DNA from 4 places in the Streptomyces sp. G5(2025) genome. Region 3 is predicted to be linked to each of the others. Evidence: riboswitches for the same ligand, from Rfam matches in the RefSeq annotation. Region 3 holds a riboswitch; each other region holds the start of a gene.

Region 1 (4,815 bases), 2.7 Mb from region 3:
TCCTGTGGTGTGCGTCACAGGTGGCTGATTCCCTCACTGTTGCCGCCGTGATAAATCTTCACGACCACTCGGTGACGCCACCCATGTCACCGAGGGCGCTCGGACCGGCAGACCGCCGGTAGCACTCCATACATATCCGGGGGGATCAGGACCTGATCCGCAGCCATCAACGCGAGACGCGGGCGCGGATCAGCATGGAGAAAGGCGTCACCATGACCTCAGTGCAGGTCGAAGAGCAGCACGACGGGCACGACGGCAATGGTGCCGTGGAGGCCGCAGGCGGCCCGTCCGGCGAGGGCGAGGGCTACCAGCGCGGTCTGGGAGCCCGGCAGATCCAGATGATCGCGATCGGCGGTGCCATCGGCACCGGCCTGTTCCTCGGCGCGGGCAAGGCCATCCACAAGGCCGGACCCAGCCTCATCCTGGCGTACGCCATCGCGGGCCTCGTCATCTTCTTCATCATGCGGGCGCTCGGCGAGCTCCTCATGTACCGCCCCGTGTCGGGCTCCTTCTCGGAGTACGCGCGCGAGTTCATGGGCCCGTTCTTCGGCTTCGTGACCGGCTGGACGTACTGGCTCTTCTGGGTCGTCACCGGCATCACCGAAGTCACCGCAGCCGCCCAGTACATGCAGTACTGGACACACGGATCCGTTCCACAATGGGCGTACGCGCTCATCTTCACGGTCATCCTGTACGGCGCGAACCTCATCTCCGTGAAGCTCTTCGGTGAGCTGGAGTTCTGGTTCTCGATGGTCAAGGTCACCGCCATCATCGGCATGATCCTGATCTGCATCGGCATCCTCACCATCGGCTTCTCCGACGCCGGTGACACCGCGACCGTGGCCCACCTGTGGAACCAGGGCGGCTTCTTCCCCAACGGCATCGGCTCCACGCTGATGACGCTCCAGATCGTGATGTTCGCCTTCCTCGCCGTCGAGCTCGTCGGCGTCACCGCGGGCGAGTCCAAGGACCCGAAGACCGTCCTGCCCAAGGCCATCAACACCGTGCCGTGGCGCATCGCCGTCTTCTACGTCGGCGCGCTGATCATGATCCTGTCGGTCGTCCCGTGGACGCACTTCCAGCCCGGCGTCTCGCCGTTCGTCGCGGCCTTCGAGAAGATGGGCCTCGGCGTCGGCGCCGCGATCGTGAACTTCGTGGTCCTCACCGCCGCGCTCTCCTCCTGCAACTCCGGCATGTACTCCACCGGCCGCATGCTGCGCGACCTCGCGCTCAACGGCCAGGGCCCGAAGTTCTTCACCAAGCTCACGAAGAACGGCCTGCCGCTGGTCGGCACCACGTTCTCCGCCGCGTTCATGCTGGTCGGCGTCTGGATCAACTACCAGTGGCCGGGCGAGGCGTTCAACTACGTCGTCTCCTTCGCCACCATCTCCGGCATGTGGGCCTGGATCATGATCCTGGCCTGCCAGATCCGCTACCGCCGCAAGGCCGACCGCGGCGAGCTGCCGCAGTCCACCTTCCGGGCGCCGGGAGCCCCGTACACCAGCTGGTTCGCGCTTTTGTTCATCGGCATGGTCATCGTGATGATGGGCGTCGACAAGGACGCGCGGATCTCGCTGTACGCCGCTCCGGTCTGGGCCGCGATCCTCGGCGTCTCCTACCTGATCCTCAAGAGCCGCAACCCGCAGGCCGCCGCGTTCAACAAGCGCAAGATCGGCGCGGACAGCGCCCCCGTCACCAAGGACTGACCTCCCCGGAGAGGCCACTGTCCAGCATATGGGCCCGCACGTACCACACTTCGGTACGGCGCGGGCCCTCTGCTTATCCTGACTGCCATGCTGACCATCACCCAGGCCCTCCACGACCAGATCGTCGCGCACGCGCGCCAGGACCACCCCGACGAGGCGTGCGGCGTGGTCGCGGGCCCGGCGGGCACCGGCCGCCCCGAGCGCTTCATCCCGATGCTGAACGCCGCGCGCTCGCCCACGTTCTACGAGTTCGACTCGGGTGACCTGCTCAAGCTCTACCGCGAGATGGACGACCGCGACGAGGAGCCGGTGGTCATCTACCACTCGCACACCGCGACCGAGGCCTACCCCTCGCGCACCGACATCAGCTACGCCAACGAGCCCGGCGCCCACTACGTCCTGGTCTCCACCGCGGACACCGACGACGCGGGCCCTTTCCAGTTCCGCTCGTACCGGATCGTGGACGGCGAGGTCACCGAGGAAGAGGTCGCGGTCGTACAGGCATACTGAGCTCCACCCATGAGGCGGCAGGACCCAGGAAGCCGGTGCGAGCCCGGCACGGTCCCGCCACTGTGACCCCACCCCTTCGCGGGGGCGGGGAGTCAGGAACTGACCTGCCGTCTCGGCTCCACACAACGCAGGGGACGCGGAAATCCCCTGGAGGAGGCAGTTCAGCCATGTCCCGCGCCCTTCGCGTGCTCACCGCCGCGGCCCTGCTCGTCCCGCTCGCAGCCTGCGGCTCGTCCGACTCCGGTGACTCCAAGCCCGCCGCCAAGGCCGCGGGCTTCCCGTACACCGTCACCAACTGCGGTGTGAAGACCACGTACGACGCACCGCCGAAGCGCGCCGTCACCATGAACCAGCACGTTACCGAGGTGATGCTGGAACTGGGCCTCAAGGACCGCCTGGCCGGCACCGCCTACCTCGACGACAAGGTCCTGCCGAAGTACGAGAAGGCGTACAAGTCCGCCCCCGTGCTCGCCAAGGAGTACCCCTCCTACGAGAAGCTGCTCGCCGCCGACCCCGACTTCGTCTACGGCGGTTACGCCAGCGCCTTCCTCGCCGGCGACGGCCGCAGCCGCTCCGCGCTCGCCAAGTCCGGGATCAAGAGCCGCCTCAACATCGAGGGCTGCGCCGAGCGCGCGGTCACCATGGACGACGTGTACCGCGAGGTGCGGGAGGTCGGCGCCACGTTCGGGGTGCGCGAGCGCGCCGAGAAGTGGGTGAGCGGGGCCAAGCGCGAACTGGCCGCCACCGCGAAGAAGTCGAAGCGCGCGAAGCCGGTCTCCGTCTTCGTCTACGACAGCGGCGACAAGACCGCGTTCACGGCGGGCGGCCGCGGCATCGGCAACGACATCATCGAGCGCGCGGGCGGCCGCAACGTCTTCGCCGACATCGACAAGTCCTTCAGCGACGCGTCCTGGGAGAAGGTCGTCGAGCGCAGGCCGGACGTCATCATGATCCTCGACTACGGCCCCACGACCGTCGCCCAGAAGAAGAAGCGCCTCCTCGACGACCCGGTCCTCGCGGACGTCCCCGCCATCAAGCACAAGCGTTTCGCGGTACTGCGGCTGTCGGACGTGGTCACGGGCGTACGGGCACCGAAGGCGGTGGAGAAGCTGGCGGCACAGCTGTGAGCGCCGCGAAGATCCAGCCCGTCCGGGGACCGGGTCGGCCCGGGGGCGGTACATCCCAGCCCGTCCGGCGTTTGAGGACGAGCCCGAAGGGCGATCGACGGGGGTCGAAGGGGCGGCGCCTCTTGACCCTGACGGCGCTCACCGCGGCCCTCGCGGCAGCGACCGTCGCCGGCCTCGCCCTCGGCTCCGTCCGCATCCCGCCGGGCCAGGTCCTGGAGATACTGACCGGCCATGCGGAACCCTCCCCGTTCCGCACCATCGTGCTGGACGTCCGCCTGCCCCGGGTCCTGCTCGGCGCGGTCGTCGGCGCCGGACTGGCCGTCATCGGCACCGTCCTCCAGGCCCTCGTCCGCAACCCTCTCGCCGACCCGTTCCTCCTCGGCGTCTCCTCGGGCGCCTCCGTGGGCGCCGTCAGCGCGATCGTGCTCGGCGGGATCTTCGGCCTGGGCACCACCCTCAGCACCGCCGTCACGATCCCCGCGGCCTCCTTCGCGGGCGCGCTGATCTCCCTGGTCCTGGTCTACGCCCTGGCCAGAAGCGGCGGCGGGGGCTTCGCCACCGGCCGCCTGATCCTCGCCGGGGTGGCCGTCTCGTACATCCTCACCGCCCTCACCAGCCTCATCCTCGTCACCGCCGACAGCGCCGACCACCTCAAGGAAGTCCTGTACTGGACACTCGGCGGCCTCGGCAGCGCCCGCTGGGACATGCTCGCCCTGCCCTGCGCCGTCCTGGCCGTCGGTACCGCCCTCCTGGTGGCGCTCGCCCGCCCGCTGGACCTGCTGCTCGTCGGCGAGGAGGGCGCCACCGTCCTCGGCCTGGACACCGCCCGCTTCCGCTCCGCCGTCTTCGTCCTCGCCTCGCTCCTGACCGGCGTCCTCGTCGCCTACAGCGGCGCCATCGGCTTCGTCGGCCTGATGGTGCCGCACGCCGCCCGCATGCTGGTCGGCGCCGCCCACCGCACCCTGCTCCCGGTGGTGGCGCTGATGGGCGCGGTCTTCCTGGTCGCCGCCGACCTCGCCGCCCGCACGGTCGCGGCGCCGCAGGACATCCCGGTCGGCGTGCTCACCGCGTTGACGGGCGGCCCGTTCTTCCTGTGGCTGCTGCGCGGGAGCCGTACGCACGAGGGGGCACCCGCGTGAAGCTGCGCACCGAGAACCTCGGATACACCACCCCCGGCGGCGCCCGCCTGCTCGACGGCGTCTCACTGACCGTCGCCGACGGCGAGACGGCCGGCATCGTCGGCCCCAACGGCAGCGGCAAGACGACCCTGCTGCGCTGCGTGTACGGCGCGCTCACCCCGACCGGGGGCCGCGTCCTGCTGGACGGGGACGACCTGACGGGGCTCGGCGCCAAGGCCCGCTCGCGGCGCGTCGCCACCGTGCCGCAGGACGGCCAGGCCGGCTTCGACCTCACCGTGCGGCAGGTCGTCGCGATGGGCCGCTCCCCGCACAAACGCTTCTGGGAGGGCGACA
Region 2 (4,815 bases), 2.6 Mb from region 3:
GGTGAGGGTGACGGTCCCGAAGAATCGGAGTTTGGTGGAATCGGGCTGGTACATGCTGTTCGTGTCGGATGAGCAGGGGGTTCCCAGCGAGGCGCGATGGGTTCGCGTGCCGTGAGTATCGCCCCCGTAAGGGGCGACCCCTACGAGGCGTTCCTCACCAGGCCCAGCGCGTACTCCGGCCACCACTCCCCCGCCTTGGGTCCGCCCCGGCACGTCCCGTCGGACTCCCCCGGCCGCTTGATCCACAGGTACGCGTCGACGAGCGGGTCGTCCGTCTTCGTCGTGGGCGTCTCGCCGAGCGCCCGCCCCGGCGGGTTGCACCACGGGTCCTTGCCCTTGTCGTAAGGCCCTTTGCCATTGCGCCCCGTGTCGATGACGAACGGCTTGCCGCCGATCTTCGCCGAGAGCCTCTTGCCGAACTCCGTACTGGCCTCGGTGGTCTGGAAGTTGGAGACGTTGACCGAGAAGCCGTCGGCCTGCTCGACGCCGGACCGCTTCAGGGGCTCCCAGAGCGAGTCGGGGTTCTGCCAGCCCGCGTTGCCCGCGTCCAGGTACACCTTCGTGTTCTTCAAGGACTTGAGCTTCTCGATGGCGCCCCTGAGGAGGTCGTAGCGCTCCTCGTGGAACTGCTCGGGCGTGCAGTTGTCGACCATGTGCAGCACCGCGTCCGGCTCCAGGATCACCGTGGCACGCCGGTCGCCGATGCCCCGGGCGACCTGGTCGACGAACGCGCGGTAGGCGTCGCCGTCGGCCGCGCCGCCGCCCGAGTACTGGCCGCAGTCGCGGTGCGGGATGTTGTAGAGGACCAACAGGGCGTCCCGGTCGGCCTTCTCCGCGGCCTCCGTGAAGCCGCGCGCCTGGTCCTGCGCGTTCTCCGGGACGAGCCACTCGGCGACCGGCTGCCGGGCGATCTTCCGGGTCAGTTCGGCGTCGTCCTTCGCGCCGTCCTTCTCGTACGCGGCGACCTGCTTGGCGGCGGTCCCCTCCGGGTTGACCCAGTACGGGTCCTGGCTCTTGGGCTGCTGTTTCGGGGGCGGTCCCGACGTGTTCTCCTCCGGGTCGCCACCGGAGGAGAAGCACGCGGAAAGGAGGAGCGCGGCCCCCGCGAGCGCCACCCCGGTCCGCACCCCCCTGGCCGCGAAACGACGTCCGCGGCCGGTGTCATTTCGGTACATCCACTCCCCCTTGGGCGCACTGTCCGTATCTCAATCCTGACACAGGGTCCCCCGGCCCACGAGGTGCTCACGGCTGCCTCTAGGCCGCCGCGCGCATTCGCCCTAGAGTCTGTGGCACGGCCCAACCGCCTGGCCCTGTGGGCCATTTACGGAACCGGGACGGCCTGCCCGTGAACCTCCCGCGCCGGCGCCGGGTTCCTCCCGCGGCTCGTGCGCGCGCGGTCGAGGACCGGCCCGGTCGGCGGCTCCCGGGGGAGCGGGCCGCCGATCGGGCAGGTGAGCCCGGCGGTCAGCAGGACCGCCCAGGACCTGGGGGGTGTTGACAGAGACGCGACGCGCTGGGACTCTCCGTGACGACAAGTCCATACATCGAGGCGACGGTTTGACAGGAACCCGGTGCGAATCCGGGGCGGTCCCGCCACTGTGACCACGTACGCACGCTCGTACGCGGAAGTCAGGAACTGAACCGTCGTCCTCCTGCCATGGGGCGTGGAAACCCCAGAAGGAGGCCCACCGGTATGTCCCTGCACTCCGCAGCTCCGCACACCGACACCACGGCGAGCCAGGCCGCCGTGACGCAGACCCGCGACTGGCTGATCGCCTCGGCCGCCGCGGTCATCGCGCTCATCGCGCTCTACGCCGTGTTCATGGACAACGGCTCGCTGATCTCGGCGACCGGCGACTACCTCCACGAGTTCGCGCACGACGGCCGGCACCTCTTCGGTGCCCCGTGCCACTGACCGGGCGGACGGACACCAGCACCATGCCCTCAGCACCCTCGTCCCCCGTACTCCCCCTGCTCGTCCGCGGCCTGGCCGCGGGCGGAGCGGCGGGTCTCACCGCCGGCCTCTTCTCGCTGCTGCTCGCCGAGCCGTTGATGGACCGCGCGATCCGCGCCGAGGAGAAACGCGCGGCCGCCCAGGAACACGGGCACGGCGCCGCGCAGGCCGTCCAGCACCACGAAGAGCTGTTCAGCCGCTCCACCCAGCACGGCGGCCTGGTCGTCACCGCCCTCGTCGCGGGCCTGGCCCTCGGCGTGCTGTTCGCCGTCGCGTACGCCGCGGTGCACCGGCGTGATCCGCGCGCGCTGCCGTGGCCACGCGCGCTGGCCTTCTCCGCCGCCGCCTTCCTCGCGGTCTCCCTCCTGCCCGGGCTGCGCTATCCGGCGAACCCGCCGGGCGTCGGCGACGCGGGCACCGTCGGCGACCGCCAGGCGCTGTGGCTCGCCTCGGTCGCCATCGGCGTGCTCGGCATGTTCCTGGTGCGCCAGGTGTACGTGCGCCTCGCCGCGCACCCCGAACCGGTGCGGCACATCGCGACGGCCCTCACCGCGGTCGCCGTCCTCGCGGTGCTGTTCCTGCTGCCGGGCAACCCCGACCCGGTGCCGGTCGACGCGTCGTTGCTGTGGGACTTCCGCATGCTGTCGCTCGCCTCGCACGCCTTGCTGTGGGCGGTGTTCGCGGCGGTCTTCGGCGGCCTCGGCGTGCGCGCGGCGAAAGGCGCCGCCGCGGCTCCCGCTCCGGCCCCGCCGCTGACCGGCCGGCAGGCCGCCTAGCGGGCTCCTCGGCAGGTGCGGGTGACCCGGGAGCGCGCCCCTGCCGAAGGTGCGCGCCGCACGTGATCAGGCGCGCCCCGGCGGCGGGCGGCGCCACCGCTCGCCACCCGGCGCCGCCCGCGACATGCCCGCGGCACGGCCGTCGGACCACCGAGCCGCCACAGCCCTCGGACTCCCCTGACCACCGGTCTAACGCCGCACCCCGGTCAGGTACGCCGAAACGATCACGTTCGCCGTATAGGCGCGGGCGGCCCTGTCGAAGGTGCCGCCGCAGGTGATGAGGCGCAGTTCGGCGCGGCCCTCCTCGTGGGGGCCGTAGGCCTTTCGTGCGTCGAAGCGGTCGCTGGTGACGACCTGGACGTCGTCGATCGTGAACTCGGCGACGGTGCCGTCGTCGCGGGTCACGTCGATCCTCTCGCCGGGGCGCGCCGCGCTGAGGTCGTAGAAGACGGCGGGGTCGGTCTCGGTGTCGACGTGGCCGACGAAGAGCGCCGCGCCGGGGGCGCCGGGGCGGGTCCCGCCGCCGTACCAGCCGACGGTGTCCCCTTGGGCGAACGGCGGCGGGTCGATCGCGCCCCGGGCATCGAGGCCGCGGGCGGTCACCGGGGCGCCGACCTTCAGGGAGGGCACCTCGACGCGCTGCGGCCGGGCGGGCGCCAACGGTGTGTGGGCGGGCGGCAGTTCGACGGCGTGGGGGCGGCCGACCGCCGCCACGTCGCCGGTCGCGGGCCCGGACAGGCCGCCGGGCAGGTTCGCGACCCCGCTGCCCCACAGCGCGAGCCCCACCAGGAGGACCGCCCAGGCGACGCCGGTCAGCAGGCGTCCGGACCCGGGCGGGCGTTCGCCGCCGGACACGCTCACGCCCCGCCCGTCACTCGGAGCGGCGCCGGCGGACGCTGCGGAACGCCACGGCGACCGCCGCGACCCCGGCGAGGATCAGGCCGATCACGGCGTGCCGGGTACCGGGGCCCGCCTCGTCGGCCCCGTCGGGCTCCGCGGACACCGCCGAGGTCAGGTGGGCGGTGCCGCCGCCACCGGCGCGCACCGGCGCGGTCGGCTCGGTGTTCCGCTGGGCCACCCGGACGGTGCCGACGCCCTGGTGGGGGTGGCCGTCGCAGATGACGGTGAGTTCGTAGGACCCGGTGACGCCCTTGCGGATCCTGGCGGTGCCGTGGAGATCGTCGCCGCCCCGCCCGGCGAGGCGCGCCTCCCCCTCGAAGGCCCCCGATCCCGCCGATCCGGTGGCGCCCTCGCAGCCGGTCACTCTCACCTCCACGGAGGCGCCGGCCGCGGCGTCGGCGGGGGTGACGGTGGCGTCCACGGAACCGTTCTCGTGGGCCGCGGCCCCACCGCCGGGCAGGGCGACCATGACAAGGACGGCCACGCCGGCCACGCCGGCCGCACGAGGAGCGAGGGAACATATACGCATCGTGAACCTCCTGTCCTACGAGGTTCACGCCGTGCCCCGCCCCCCGCATCCCGGCAGCGGTCAAACGGGGGCCGTGCGGCGGTCTAGACCCGCTCGACCAGGTCGGCGATGGAGTCCACGACGGTGGACGGCCGGAAGGGGTACGTGTCGATGTCGCGCCGCGACGTCAGCCCGGTCAGCACCAGGAACGTCTCCATGCCCGCCTCAAGCCCGGCGAGGACGTCGGTGTCCATGCGGTCGCCGATCATCGCGCTGGTCTCCGAGTGGGCCCCGATGGCGTTCAGCCCGGTCCGCATCATCAGGGGGTTCGGCTTGCCCGCGAAGTACGGGTTCTTGCCGGTCGCCTTGGTGATCAGCGCGGCCACGGCGCCCGTGGCGGGCAGCGGGCCCTCGGTGGAGGGGCCCGTCTCGTCGGGGTTGGTGCAGATGAAGCGGGCTCCGCCGTTGATGAGGCGGACGGCCTTCGTCATGGCCTCGAAGGAGTACGTGCGGGTCTCGCCGAGCACCACGTAATCCGGGTCGTGGTCGGTCAGGACGTACCCGATGTCGTGCAGGGCCGTGGTCAGGCCCGCCTCGCCGATGACGTAGGCCGTGCCGCCGGGGCGCTGGTCGTCCAGGAACTTGGCGGTGGCCAGCGCGGAGGTCCAGATGTTCTC
Region 3 (4,815 bases):
GGGTGCAGGCGTTCAAAATGCTGATCCCGAGCCGCCTGGAACCGGCGCGGCCGACGCCGCAGACCCACGGTGGCTACGAATGGGTGTACGTCCTCAACGGACGGCTCCGGCTCTTGGCGGGCGACCGCGACATCGTCCTGTCGGCCGGCGAGGCAGCGGAGTTCGACACGGCGTTGCCGCACTGGCTCGGCTCGGCCGACGGGCACGCGGTCGAGACGCTCGTCCTGTTCGGCCCTCAAGGCGAACGGGCACACGTGCGCGCGCACCCCACGCGGTAGCGGGAGACCTCGGGCGCCACCCCGAGCTTTCATGAGGTATAGTCGATCTTGACCTGGTCGCGGCAACTCACCGCGGTCGGCGATGCGTTGGTGGTCCAAGGAAAGACGCCCCGCTTCCTGCGGGGAAATGCAGGTGCAAGGCCTGCCCGGCGCTCGACAGGGGCCCGTCCGCGTATGACGCGGACGGGCCCCTCACATGTGTGCTCGTCTCATGGATCGAGCAGACGCCCGACCCCAACCGGTCAGGGCAGCGGACCTGAGAACGGCGCTGCCCCCCTACGCCCGGCAACGGGACGCCGCCGCCGGACGTGGGGGGGCGGTGCTCAGGAGGAGTCGAGGGCGAGCGAGGAGCGCACTTGCCTGGCCGCGGCGACCAGGTTCTCTAGGGAGGCGCGGACCTCGGGCCAACTCCGGGTCTTCAGACCGCAGTCCGGGTTGACCCACAACCGCTCGGCCGGAATGGCCTCAAGTCCCTTACGGAGCAGGGCGGCCGCCTCCCCTGCGCCGGGGACACGCGGTGAGTGGATGTCGTAGACGCCGGGACCGGCCCCGCGCGGGTAGCCGTGCGCCGCCAGCTCGCGTGCGACCTGCATGTGGGAGCGGGCCGCCTCCAGACTGATGACGTCGGCGTCGAGGTCGTCGATGGCCTGGACGATGTCGCCGAACTCGGCGTAGCACATGTGGGTGTGGATCTGGGTGTCCGGGCGGACGCCGCTCGTGGCGAGGCGGAACGCCTCCGTGGCCCAGGCCAGGTAGGCGCCGCGCCCGGCGGCCCGCAGCGGGAGGGTCTCGCGCAGCGCGGGCTCGTCCACCTGGATGACCGGCGTACCGGCCGCCTCCAGGTCGCCGACCTCGTCGCGCAGGGCGAGGGCGACCTGGCGGGCGGTCTCGGCGAGGGGCTGGTCGTCGCGGACGAAGGACCAGGCGAGCATGGTGACCGGGCCGGTGAGCATGCCCTTGACCGGACGACGGGTCAGCGACCGGGCGTACGCCGTCCAGCGCACCGTCATGGGCCCGGGGCGCGAGACGTCACCGGCCAGGATCGGCGGGCGGACGTAGCGGGTGCCGTAGGACTGGACCCAGCCGTGCCGAGTGGCGAGGTAGCCGGTGAGCTGCTCGGCGAAGTACTGGACCATGTCATTGCGTTCGGGCTCGCCGTGCACGAGGACGTCGATGCCGGCCTCCTCCTGGAAGGAGACGACCTCACGGATCTCCGCCTCGACGCGCTTCTCGTACGCCGCGGTGTCGATGCGGCCCGCGCGCAGGTCGGCCCGCGCGGTGCGCAGCGCGGTCGTCTGGGGGAAGGAGCCGATGGTGGTCGTGGGCAGCAGCGGCAGTCCGAGGTGGGCGTGCTGGGCGGCCGCCCGTTCCGGGTACGGCTGCGAGCGTCGCCCTTCGGCGTCGGTGACAGCCGTGGCGCGGGCGCGTACCGCTGGGTCGTGGGTGAGGGCGGAACCGGCCCGGGACGCCAGGGCGGCGCGGTTCGCGGCGAGTTCGGCCGCGATGGTGTCGGTGCCCTGCGCCAACCCGCGGGCCAGGGTGACGATCTCGCCGGTCTTCTGGCGGGCGAAGGCCAGCCAGCGGGCGACCTGCGGGTCGAGGTCGCGCTCCGCCGAGGCGTCCAGCGGGACGTGCGCCAGGGAGCAGGAGGCGGCCACGTCCACCCGGTCGGCCAGGCCGAGCAGCGTGCCGAGGGTGGACAGCGACTTCTCCAGGTCGTTGATCCACACATTGCGGCCGTTCACCACGCCCGCCACCAGCCGCTTGCCGGGCAGCCCGCCGACAGCGGCGAGGTCGTCGAGGTTCGCCGCGGCGGGACCGGTGAAGTCCAGCGCCAGCCCCTCCACGGGCGCCTTGGCCAGAACGGGCAGGGCTTCGCCGAGCCGGTCGAAGTAGGAGGCGACCAGGATCTTCGGCCGGTCGGCGAGCGCGCCCAGCGCACGGTAGGAGCGGGCCGCGGCGTTCAGTTCGGCGGGGGTCCGGTCCTGGACGAGGGCGGGCTCGTCCAACTGCACCCACGCGGCGCCGGCCGCCCGCAGGTCGGCGAGCACCTCCGCGTACACCGGCAGCAGCCGGTCCAGGAGGGTCAACGGCTGGAAGTCCGCAGCGACGCCAGGGGCCGGCTTGGCCAGGAGCAGGAAGGTGACCGGGCCGACCAGCACCGGGCGCGGCGTGTGGCCGAGGGCGAGCGCCTCCTTCAACTCGGCGACCTGCTTGGTGGAGTCGGCGGAGAAGACGGTGCCGGGGCCGAGTTCGGGAACGAGATAGTGGTAGTTGGTGTCGAACCACTTGGTCATCTCCAGCGGCGCCACGTCCTGGGTGCCGCGGGCCATCGCGAAGTAGCCGTCGAGGGAGCATCCCCTGGTCGAGCGAGGCCGCGAGCTCGGGGAAGGCCGGCTTCGATGGCGGCACGGTGGCGGTCGGGGATCGCGCCGACCATGACGCTGGTGTCCAGGACGTGGTCGTAGTAGGAGAAGTCGCCGGTCGGCACCTCATGGATACCGGCGTCGGCGAGCTGCCGCCACGTGGCCCGGCGGAGGTCGGCGGCGACGGCCCGCAGGGCGTCGGCGTCCACGCGGCCCTGCCAGTAGCCCTCGATGGCCTTCTTCAGTTCCCGGTGGGGGCCTTGGCGTGGGTAGCCGTACACGGTGGCCCTGGCTGTGGCGGCCGTAAGTCCGGTGGTCACGGAACTCTCCTTCGCGAGTGTCTCTCCGAAAGACCCCGGCGAAGGATCGAAGGCGCGAAGGGATGGCCGACCGGGCGGACCACGCCGCTGTGCCCTCGCGTGTGCCACCTGATCTGTACGCCGACCCACCCACGAGGTCACCGAGGTCTCCGCGCGCGTCGGCGCACGGGCAGTGGCAGGTCTTCGGACTCGCGGACCCGTCCGCCGGTCTCCCGGCGGACACCTACTGGCCGTCGCTTCCCGGACCCGGCCGGGTCCAGTGCGTATGACGGCTGTCGTTTCCGCTCACCGCTGCGGGGCAGTCCCGGATTCCCACCGGGTTCCCTCTTGCGACGCGCCTGTCTGGCGGACAGGGCGAACCAGCTGCACCCGTACCGTACACGCACACGTACCAGCACGTCTCCGCCTGTTGACGGCACAACGCTCGCCGCCCCGCACCACCCCGCCCCCGTCACTCCCCGCCCCGTCACTCCCCGCGTCCGCCGGACCTCTTGCTGTCGTCCCGCCCGCGCCCGCCGCGCGGATGCCACAGGCGCAGCCACACGTCACGCGCGTGGCGCCCCGCCTCCGCGCGGCTGCGCGCCACCAACTCGCGGGCCTCGTCCTGCGTCTCCACCATGGGCCCGGAGCCGCGCAGCGGCCGTCCGGCCGTCTCGTGCAGGAAGAACGTCGACACCAGGCCGATCGCGCCCGCCACCATCAAGTAGAAGGCGGGCACGAGGGTGTTGCCGGTGGAGTCGACCAGGTAGGAGGCGAGCAGCGGGGTGGTGCCGCCGAAGAGGGAGACGGAGATGTTGTACGAGATCGACAGGGCGCCGTACCGCAGACGCGTGGGGAACAGGGCGGGCAGTGTGGCCGCGGCCGTGCCCGCGAAGCAGACCAGGAGCAGACCGAGGATCGCGCACCCGAAGGCGGGCATGAGGATGCCGCCTTCTCGGATCAGCAGGAACGCCGGGACGGCGAGCACCATCAGCGCGATGCTGCCCGCCATGAACATCGGGCGTCTGCCCCACCGGTCCGAACTGCGGCCCACGGTGGTGATGGCGAGCGCCACCAGCAGCATGGTGCCGAGCACCAGCAGCTGCGCCGTGGTGTCGCTCTCTCCCAGCGTCACCGTCATGAAGGTGGGGAGATACGACGTCACCATGTAGTTCGTGACGTTGTAGAGCAGCACAAGCCCCATGCAGATCAGCACCGCCTGCCAGTGACGGGTGAAGATCTCCTTGAGACGGCCCTTGCCGGACTGGCGGGCCTGCTCGACGGGGTCGCTCTCGCCCCGCTGGTGGACGACTTCCCGCTCGGCCGCGGCGGACGCCGCCTCCTGCTGGAAAGCGGGCGTCTCCTCCAGCTTCACGCGCATGTACAGGCCGATGAGTCCGAGCGGCCCCGCGACGAAGAAGGGAATGCGCCAGCCCCAGCTCTCCATGCCGTCGGACCCGAGAGCCAGCGTGAGGACGGTGACCAGGCCGGAGCCCAGGGAGTAGCCGATGAAGGTGCCGAAGTCGAGCCAGCTGCCGAGGAATCCGCGCCGCTGGTCGGGCGCGTACTCGGCGATGTAGGTGGTGGCACCGGCGTACTCGCCGCCCGTGGAGAAACCCTGGACCAGCCGGCATACGAGGAGCAGCAGCGGGGCGGCGAATCCGATCGAGGCGTACGTGGGCAGCAGCCCGACCGCGAAGGTGCTCACGGCCATCATGATCATGGTCGCCGCGAGCACCCGCTGCCGGCCGATACGGTCACCGAGCGGCCCGAACACGAGCCCGCCCAGGGGCCGGACGAGAAACGCCGCGGCGAAGGTGGCGAAGGCGGCGACGACCTGGACGCCCGGCGAGCTGGCAGGGAAGAAGACCT
Region 4 (4,815 bases), 1.4 Mb from region 3:
ACGGGGCCGACGACCGCGTGGGTGCCGTTGCCGCTGAGGCCGTACGTGCCGGGGCGCAGGCTCGCGAGGGCGCGGGTCAGGGAGATCTGCCCGGTGCCCGTGGCGTGCACGGTGAGGCGGGGCTCCGACGGCAGGGGGCGGCCCGCCGGGGCCCTGAGGGCGGCGTCGCTGGCGAACCGCCCCGCCGCGACCGCGACCGCGGCTGTCCCCAGGGCTGCTGTGACTGCGGTGACGGCCGCTGCCGTCGCTTTGGCTGGGCGCACCGTCCCAGTGTCCGCGCCCGGGGGCCCGGCGGCCAGTGGGCGGTGCCCGCGGAGTGACCCGGCTGGCTGCGTGCGGGGACGGGTGCCCGTCAAGGCGTCTGCTGCCCGTACCCCCGTAGCTTCTCCTGGGCCTCGCGGAGGCGGGCGGCGGTCAGGAGGGCCGGGGTGTGGCCCGGGACCGAGGTGGCCGTGAGCCACAGGCGGCACATCCACTCCAGCTGTGCCGTGCGGTCGTACGCCTGGGACAGGGAGTCTCCGTAGGTGATCGTCCCGTGGTTCTGGAGGAGGCATCCCGTGCGGTCGCTCAGCGCGCGGAGCATGTGCTCGGCCAGTTCCTCGGTGCCGTAGAGCGCGTAGGGGGCGACGCGGACGGGGCCGCCGAGGACGCCGGTCATGTAGTGGACCGCGGGCAGCTCGGGGACCAGCATGGAGACGGCCGTGGCGTGGACCGCGTGGGTGTGGACCACCGCCGTCGCGCCGGTGGTGCGGTAGATCGCGAGGTGCATCGGCAGCTCGCTGGTCGGCGCGAGGTGGCCGATGACCCGCCGCCCTTCGAGGTCGACGCCGAGCGCGTCCTCGGGCCGCAGCCGGTCGTAAGGGACCCCGCTCGGGGTGACCAGGACCGTGTCGCCGACCCGTACGGAGACATTGCCCGAGGTGCCGACGACCAGGCCGTCCGCCACCGTCCTGCGGGCCGTGTCGACCAGCTCGTCCCACGCCCGCCCGACGGCGTCCCGTTCCGTGCCCTGCCGCTGCTCAGTCATGGGGCGATCCTGCCAGCCGGGAGCGTGGCGCTGTAGGCCCCCGCCGGGCCCCGGGCGGAGTGACATCGGTCTCTTGGAGGGCTCGGCGCGCCATTCCGTTTGGGGCGCGGGAAGGGGGTGCGCGAGGGCGCGCGGGAGAGTGGTGGAAGGCGACACTCCGGCTGGATTAGGGGGCTCGCGCCCACGCTCCGTACGATCGCTCGCAGACACCTGGTCGATAAGGAGAGGCGGCACTCCGTTTTGGGTCACCGCACCGCCCGGCCCAGTTCACTTTCCGTTCACCCAGGTTGCCTACGTTCCACATGCCACTGACGTCCAACAGAAGCCTGGGTAAATGGAACACATCACGCTTCTCCTCGGGATCGTGATCGTCACCGCTCTCGTGTTCGATTTCACGAACGGTTTCCACGACACTGCCAACGCGATGGCGACGACCATCTCGACCGGCGCTCTCAAGCCCAAGACGGCGGTGGCCATGTCCGCCGTGCTGAACCTCGTCGGAGCCTTCCTCTCCGTCGAAGTCGCCAAGACGATCTCAGGCGGGATCGTCAACGAGGACGGCCTCAAGACAGAGGTCATCTTCGCCGCGCTCGTCGGCGCGATCCTCTGGAACCTGCTGACCTGGCTGGTGGGCCTGCCCTCCAGCTCCTCCCACGCCCTCTTCGGCGGCCTCATCGGCGCCGCGGTCATGTCGATGGGCTGGTCGTCGATCAACGGCGGCACCGTCGTCACCAAGGTCCTCATCCCGGCCCTCGCCGCACCGCTCGTGGCGGGTCTCGCCGCGACGCTGGCGACGCGCCTGACGTACCGCATCGGCCGCAACACCGACACCAAGGCCACCGCCAAGGGCTACCGCGCCGGCCAGATCGCCTCCGCGGGCCTCGTCTCCCTGGCGCACGGCACGAACGACGCGCAGAAGACCATGGGCATCATCACGCTCGCCCTGGTCACGGGCGGTGTCCTCAACCCCGGCGCGAACCCCCCGATGTGGGTCATCGTCTCCGCCGGTGTCGCCATCGCGCTCGGCACCTACCTCGGCGGCTGGCGCATCATCCGCACCATGGGCAAGGGCCTCACCGACCTCCAGCCGCAGCAGGGCTTCGCCGCCCAGACCAGCGCCGCGACGGTCATCCTGGCCTCCTCCCACCTGGGCTTCTCGCTCTCCACCACCCAGTCCTGCTCCGGCGCCGTCATGGGCGCGGGCCTCGGCCGCAAGGGCGGCGTCGTCCGCTGGTCGACCGCGACCCGGATGTTCGTCGCCTGGGGTCTGACCCTGCCGGCCGCCGGTCTGGTCGGCGCGGGCGCCGAGTTCCTCACCAAGCAGGGCCCCTGGGGCGTCGCGGTCACCGCCGCCCTCCTCATCGCGGGCTCGGCCGTCATCTGGGTGCTCTCGCGGCGCAACGCCGTCACCCACACCAACGTCACCGACGATGAGATCCGCGACGACGCCACCACCACGGGCGCCGAGCCCGCGGGCGTGGTCACCACCGCGATCGCCGCCGTCCAGCCGCCCCCGGCGGGCGCGCTGGCCGCCGTCGGCGCCTCCTCCGACGACCCGGTCAAGGCCACCATCTCGGCCCCCACCTCGACCACGACCGGCGCCATGGCGGACCCCGCCCGGCCCGCGACGGTGTAAGGACACATCAGCATGAACATCGACTGGGCAGCTCTCGGCTCCGTCTTCGGAGTCAGCCTCGCCGTGACGGTGGCTCTCGTGGGCCTGTTCACCCTCGGCATCATCGGTCTCTCCAAGCAGGAGACGGCGGCCGCGTCCGCCGGCGGCTCCGGCGGTTCCGTGGCGCTGGCGCGCACCGGCGCGTACGCCTGCTTCGCGCTGTGCGCGGCGGCCGTGGCGTACGGCATCTATCTGATCGTCGCCTGACGACAGCGGTTCACGGTGGGGTGCGGGACGTGATCACACGTCCCGCACCCCACCGCCGTATGTGGAGCTCGGCTGTGGGGCTCCGCACACTCTCCCGCCGCAGGTCAACGGCGAGTTGACGGGCGTTCGCGGGGCGTGGTGGACTGCCGGGGCCAACTACGGCGGCAGAAGAGGAAGCCGGTGCGAATCCGGCGCGGTCCCGCCACTGTCACCGGGCAGCCGTCCCCGACGCGCCCGGAAGCCAGGAACTCTCGCCGCCGATCACGTCGAACCAGGGCGCGGACACCCTGAGTGAGGACATATCGCCATGCGCGGCCGCCCGTTGCCGGACCTGTTCCCGAGCGTGAGCTCCCTGCCCGGCACAGCGACGGGCTGACCCATGAGTGCCGATCGCGACTTCGCGTACGGCGCCGCCGCCGGCCTCCTCGGTGACCTGCTGCTCGGCGATCCCCGCCGGGGCCATCCGGTCGCCGGGTTCGGGCGTGTGGCGGGCGCCGTCGAGCGTGTGCTGTGGCGCGACCACCGCGGGTGGGGCGCGCTGCACACCGCGGTGTGCGCCGGGGGCGCTGCCGGTGCCGCCGCCCTCGCCGCTTCTCTCGTACGCCGCTCCCCCGCCGCATCCGTCGCGCTGACCGCCGCCGCGACGTGGGCCGTGGTCGGCGGGACCTCGCTCGGGCGTGAGGCGCGGGCCATCGGCGGCGCGCTCGACGCCGGGGACATCGAGGTGGCCCGGGAGCGGCTGCCTCATCTGTGCGGACGTGACCCGCAGGCGCTGGACTCCGACGGCATCGCCCGTGCCGTCGTCGAGTCCGTCGCCGAGAACACCTCCGACGCGGTGGTCGGCGCGCTGGTGTGGGGTGCTGTCGGCGGGGTGCCGGGGCTCGTCGCCTTCCGCGCCGTCAACACCCTCGACGCCATGGTCGGGCACAAGTCGCCCAGGTACCGGCGGTACGGCTGGGCCTCCGCCCGGCTCGACGACGTCCTCGGCTGGCCGGGGGCGCGGCTCACCGCGGGGCTCGCGGCGCTGGCCGGGGGCTCGCCCTCGGGGGCGGTGCGGGCATGGCGCGCGGATGCCGCGAAGCATCCGAGCCCCAACGCCGGGCCGGTGGAGGCCTCCTTCGCGGGGGCGCTCGGCGTACGGCTCGGTGGGACCCTCTCGTACGGCGGGCGGGTCGAGCACCGGCCTGTACTGAACGCGGACGGGCGGGACGTGCGCGTGGCGGACATCGAACGGGCCGTGCGGCTGTCGCGGCGGGTCAGCTGGCTGGCGCTGGGGGTCGCGGTGGCGGCCCGCCGGGCGCTGCGGTCGGCGAAGGCAGGGAGAAACGCATGAGTGGTGGACTGCTGGTCGCCGGGACCACCTCGGACGCCGGGAAGAGCGTCGTCACCGCCGGGATCTGCCGGTGGCTGGCCCGCAAGGGCGTGTCCGTCGCGCCGTTCAAGGCGCAGAACATGTCCCTGAACTCCTTCGTCACCCGCGAGGGCGCCGAGATCGGGCGGGCGCAGGCCATGCAGGCGCAGGCCGCCCGCGTCGAGCCGAGCGCCCTGATGAACCCCGTACTCCTCAAGCCGGGCAGCGACCGCTCCAGCCAGGTCGTGCTGATGGGCAAGCCGGTGGGCGAGATGAGCGCCCGTGGCTACCACGGAGGGCGCCAGGGGGCGCTGCTGGAGACCGTCGTGGGGTGCCTGGAAGAACTGCGGGGCACGTATGACGCCGTGATCTGTGAGGGCGCGGGCAGTCCCGCCGAGATCAACCTGCGGCGCACCGACATCGTGAACATGGGCATCGCGCGGGCCGCCCGCTTCCCCGTCCTGGTGGTCGGGGACATCGACCGCGGCGGGGTGTTCGCGTCGTTCTTCGGGACGACGGCGCTGCTGAGCGCGGCCGACCAGGAGCTGGTCGCGG

Evidence for each region. A riboswitch is a leader RNA that binds a small molecule or an ion and turns the genes downstream of it on or off. The one in region 3 is predicted to bind cobalamin.
Region 1: another riboswitch for cobalamin. It lies ahead of ACOBQB_RS23660 (ABC transporter substrate-binding protein); the one in region 3 lies ahead of metE (5-methyltetrahydropteroyltriglutamate--homocysteine S-methyltransferase).
Region 2: another riboswitch for cobalamin. It lies ahead of ACOBQB_RS23340 (CbtB domain-containing protein); the one in region 3 lies ahead of metE (5-methyltetrahydropteroyltriglutamate--homocysteine S-methyltransferase).
Region 4: another riboswitch for cobalamin. It lies ahead of ACOBQB_RS18205 (cobalamin biosynthesis protein); the one in region 3 lies ahead of metE (5-methyltetrahydropteroyltriglutamate--homocysteine S-methyltransferase).

What each region holds. Positions count from the first base shown of each region.
Region 1 covers NZ_JBMUZT010000006.1:2,840,937-2,845,751, reverse strand. Annotated here, with positions in the region: gene ACOBQB_RS23670 (amino acid permease) at 213-1,706, shown strand; gene ACOBQB_RS23665 (Mov34/MPN/PAD-1 family protein) at 1,794-2,216, shown strand; cobalamin riboswitch at 2,219-2,338, shown strand; gene ACOBQB_RS23660 (ABC transporter substrate-binding protein) at 2,384-3,343, shown strand; gene ACOBQB_RS23655 (FecCD family ABC transporter permease) at 3,415-4,482, shown strand; gene ACOBQB_RS23650 (ABC transporter ATP-binding protein) at 4,437-4,815, shown strand, end outside.
Region 2 covers NZ_JBMUZT010000006.1:2,779,156-2,783,970, forward strand. Annotated here, with positions in the region: gene ACOBQB_RS23330 (galactose oxidase-like domain-containing protein) at 1-115, shown strand, start outside; gene ACOBQB_RS23335 (glycoside hydrolase family 6 protein) at 141-1,175, opposite strand; cobalamin riboswitch at 1,538-1,659, shown strand; gene ACOBQB_RS23340 (CbtB domain-containing protein) at 1,694-1,915, shown strand; gene ACOBQB_RS23345 (CbtA family protein) at 1,939-2,730, shown strand; gene ACOBQB_RS23350 (class F sortase) at 2,920-3,585, opposite strand; gene ACOBQB_RS23355 (hypothetical protein) at 3,602-4,159, opposite strand; gene ACOBQB_RS23360 (HAD-IIA family hydrolase) at 4,243-4,815, opposite strand, start outside.
Region 3 covers NZ_JBMUZT010000006.1:174,443-179,257, reverse strand. Annotated here, with positions in the region: gene ACOBQB_RS11440 (helix-turn-helix domain-containing protein) at 1-278, shown strand, start outside; partial or broken gene metE (5-methyltetrahydropteroyltriglutamate--homocysteine S-methyltransferase) at 602-2,964, opposite strand; cobalamin riboswitch at 3,122-3,344, opposite strand; gene proP (glycine betaine/L-proline transporter ProP) at 3,431-4,815, opposite strand, start outside.
Region 4 covers NZ_JBMUZT010000006.1:1,621,112-1,625,926, forward strand. Annotated here, with positions in the region: gene ACOBQB_RS18185 (alpha/beta hydrolase) at 1-263, opposite strand, end outside; gene ACOBQB_RS18190 (class II aldolase/adducin family protein) at 353-1,027, opposite strand; gene ACOBQB_RS18195 (inorganic phosphate transporter) at 1,362-2,663, shown strand; gene ACOBQB_RS18200 (hypothetical protein) at 2,676-2,909, shown strand; cobalamin riboswitch at 3,032-3,182, shown strand; gene ACOBQB_RS18205 (cobalamin biosynthesis protein) at 3,289-4,242, shown strand; gene ACOBQB_RS18210 (cobyric acid synthase) at 4,239-4,815, shown strand, end outside.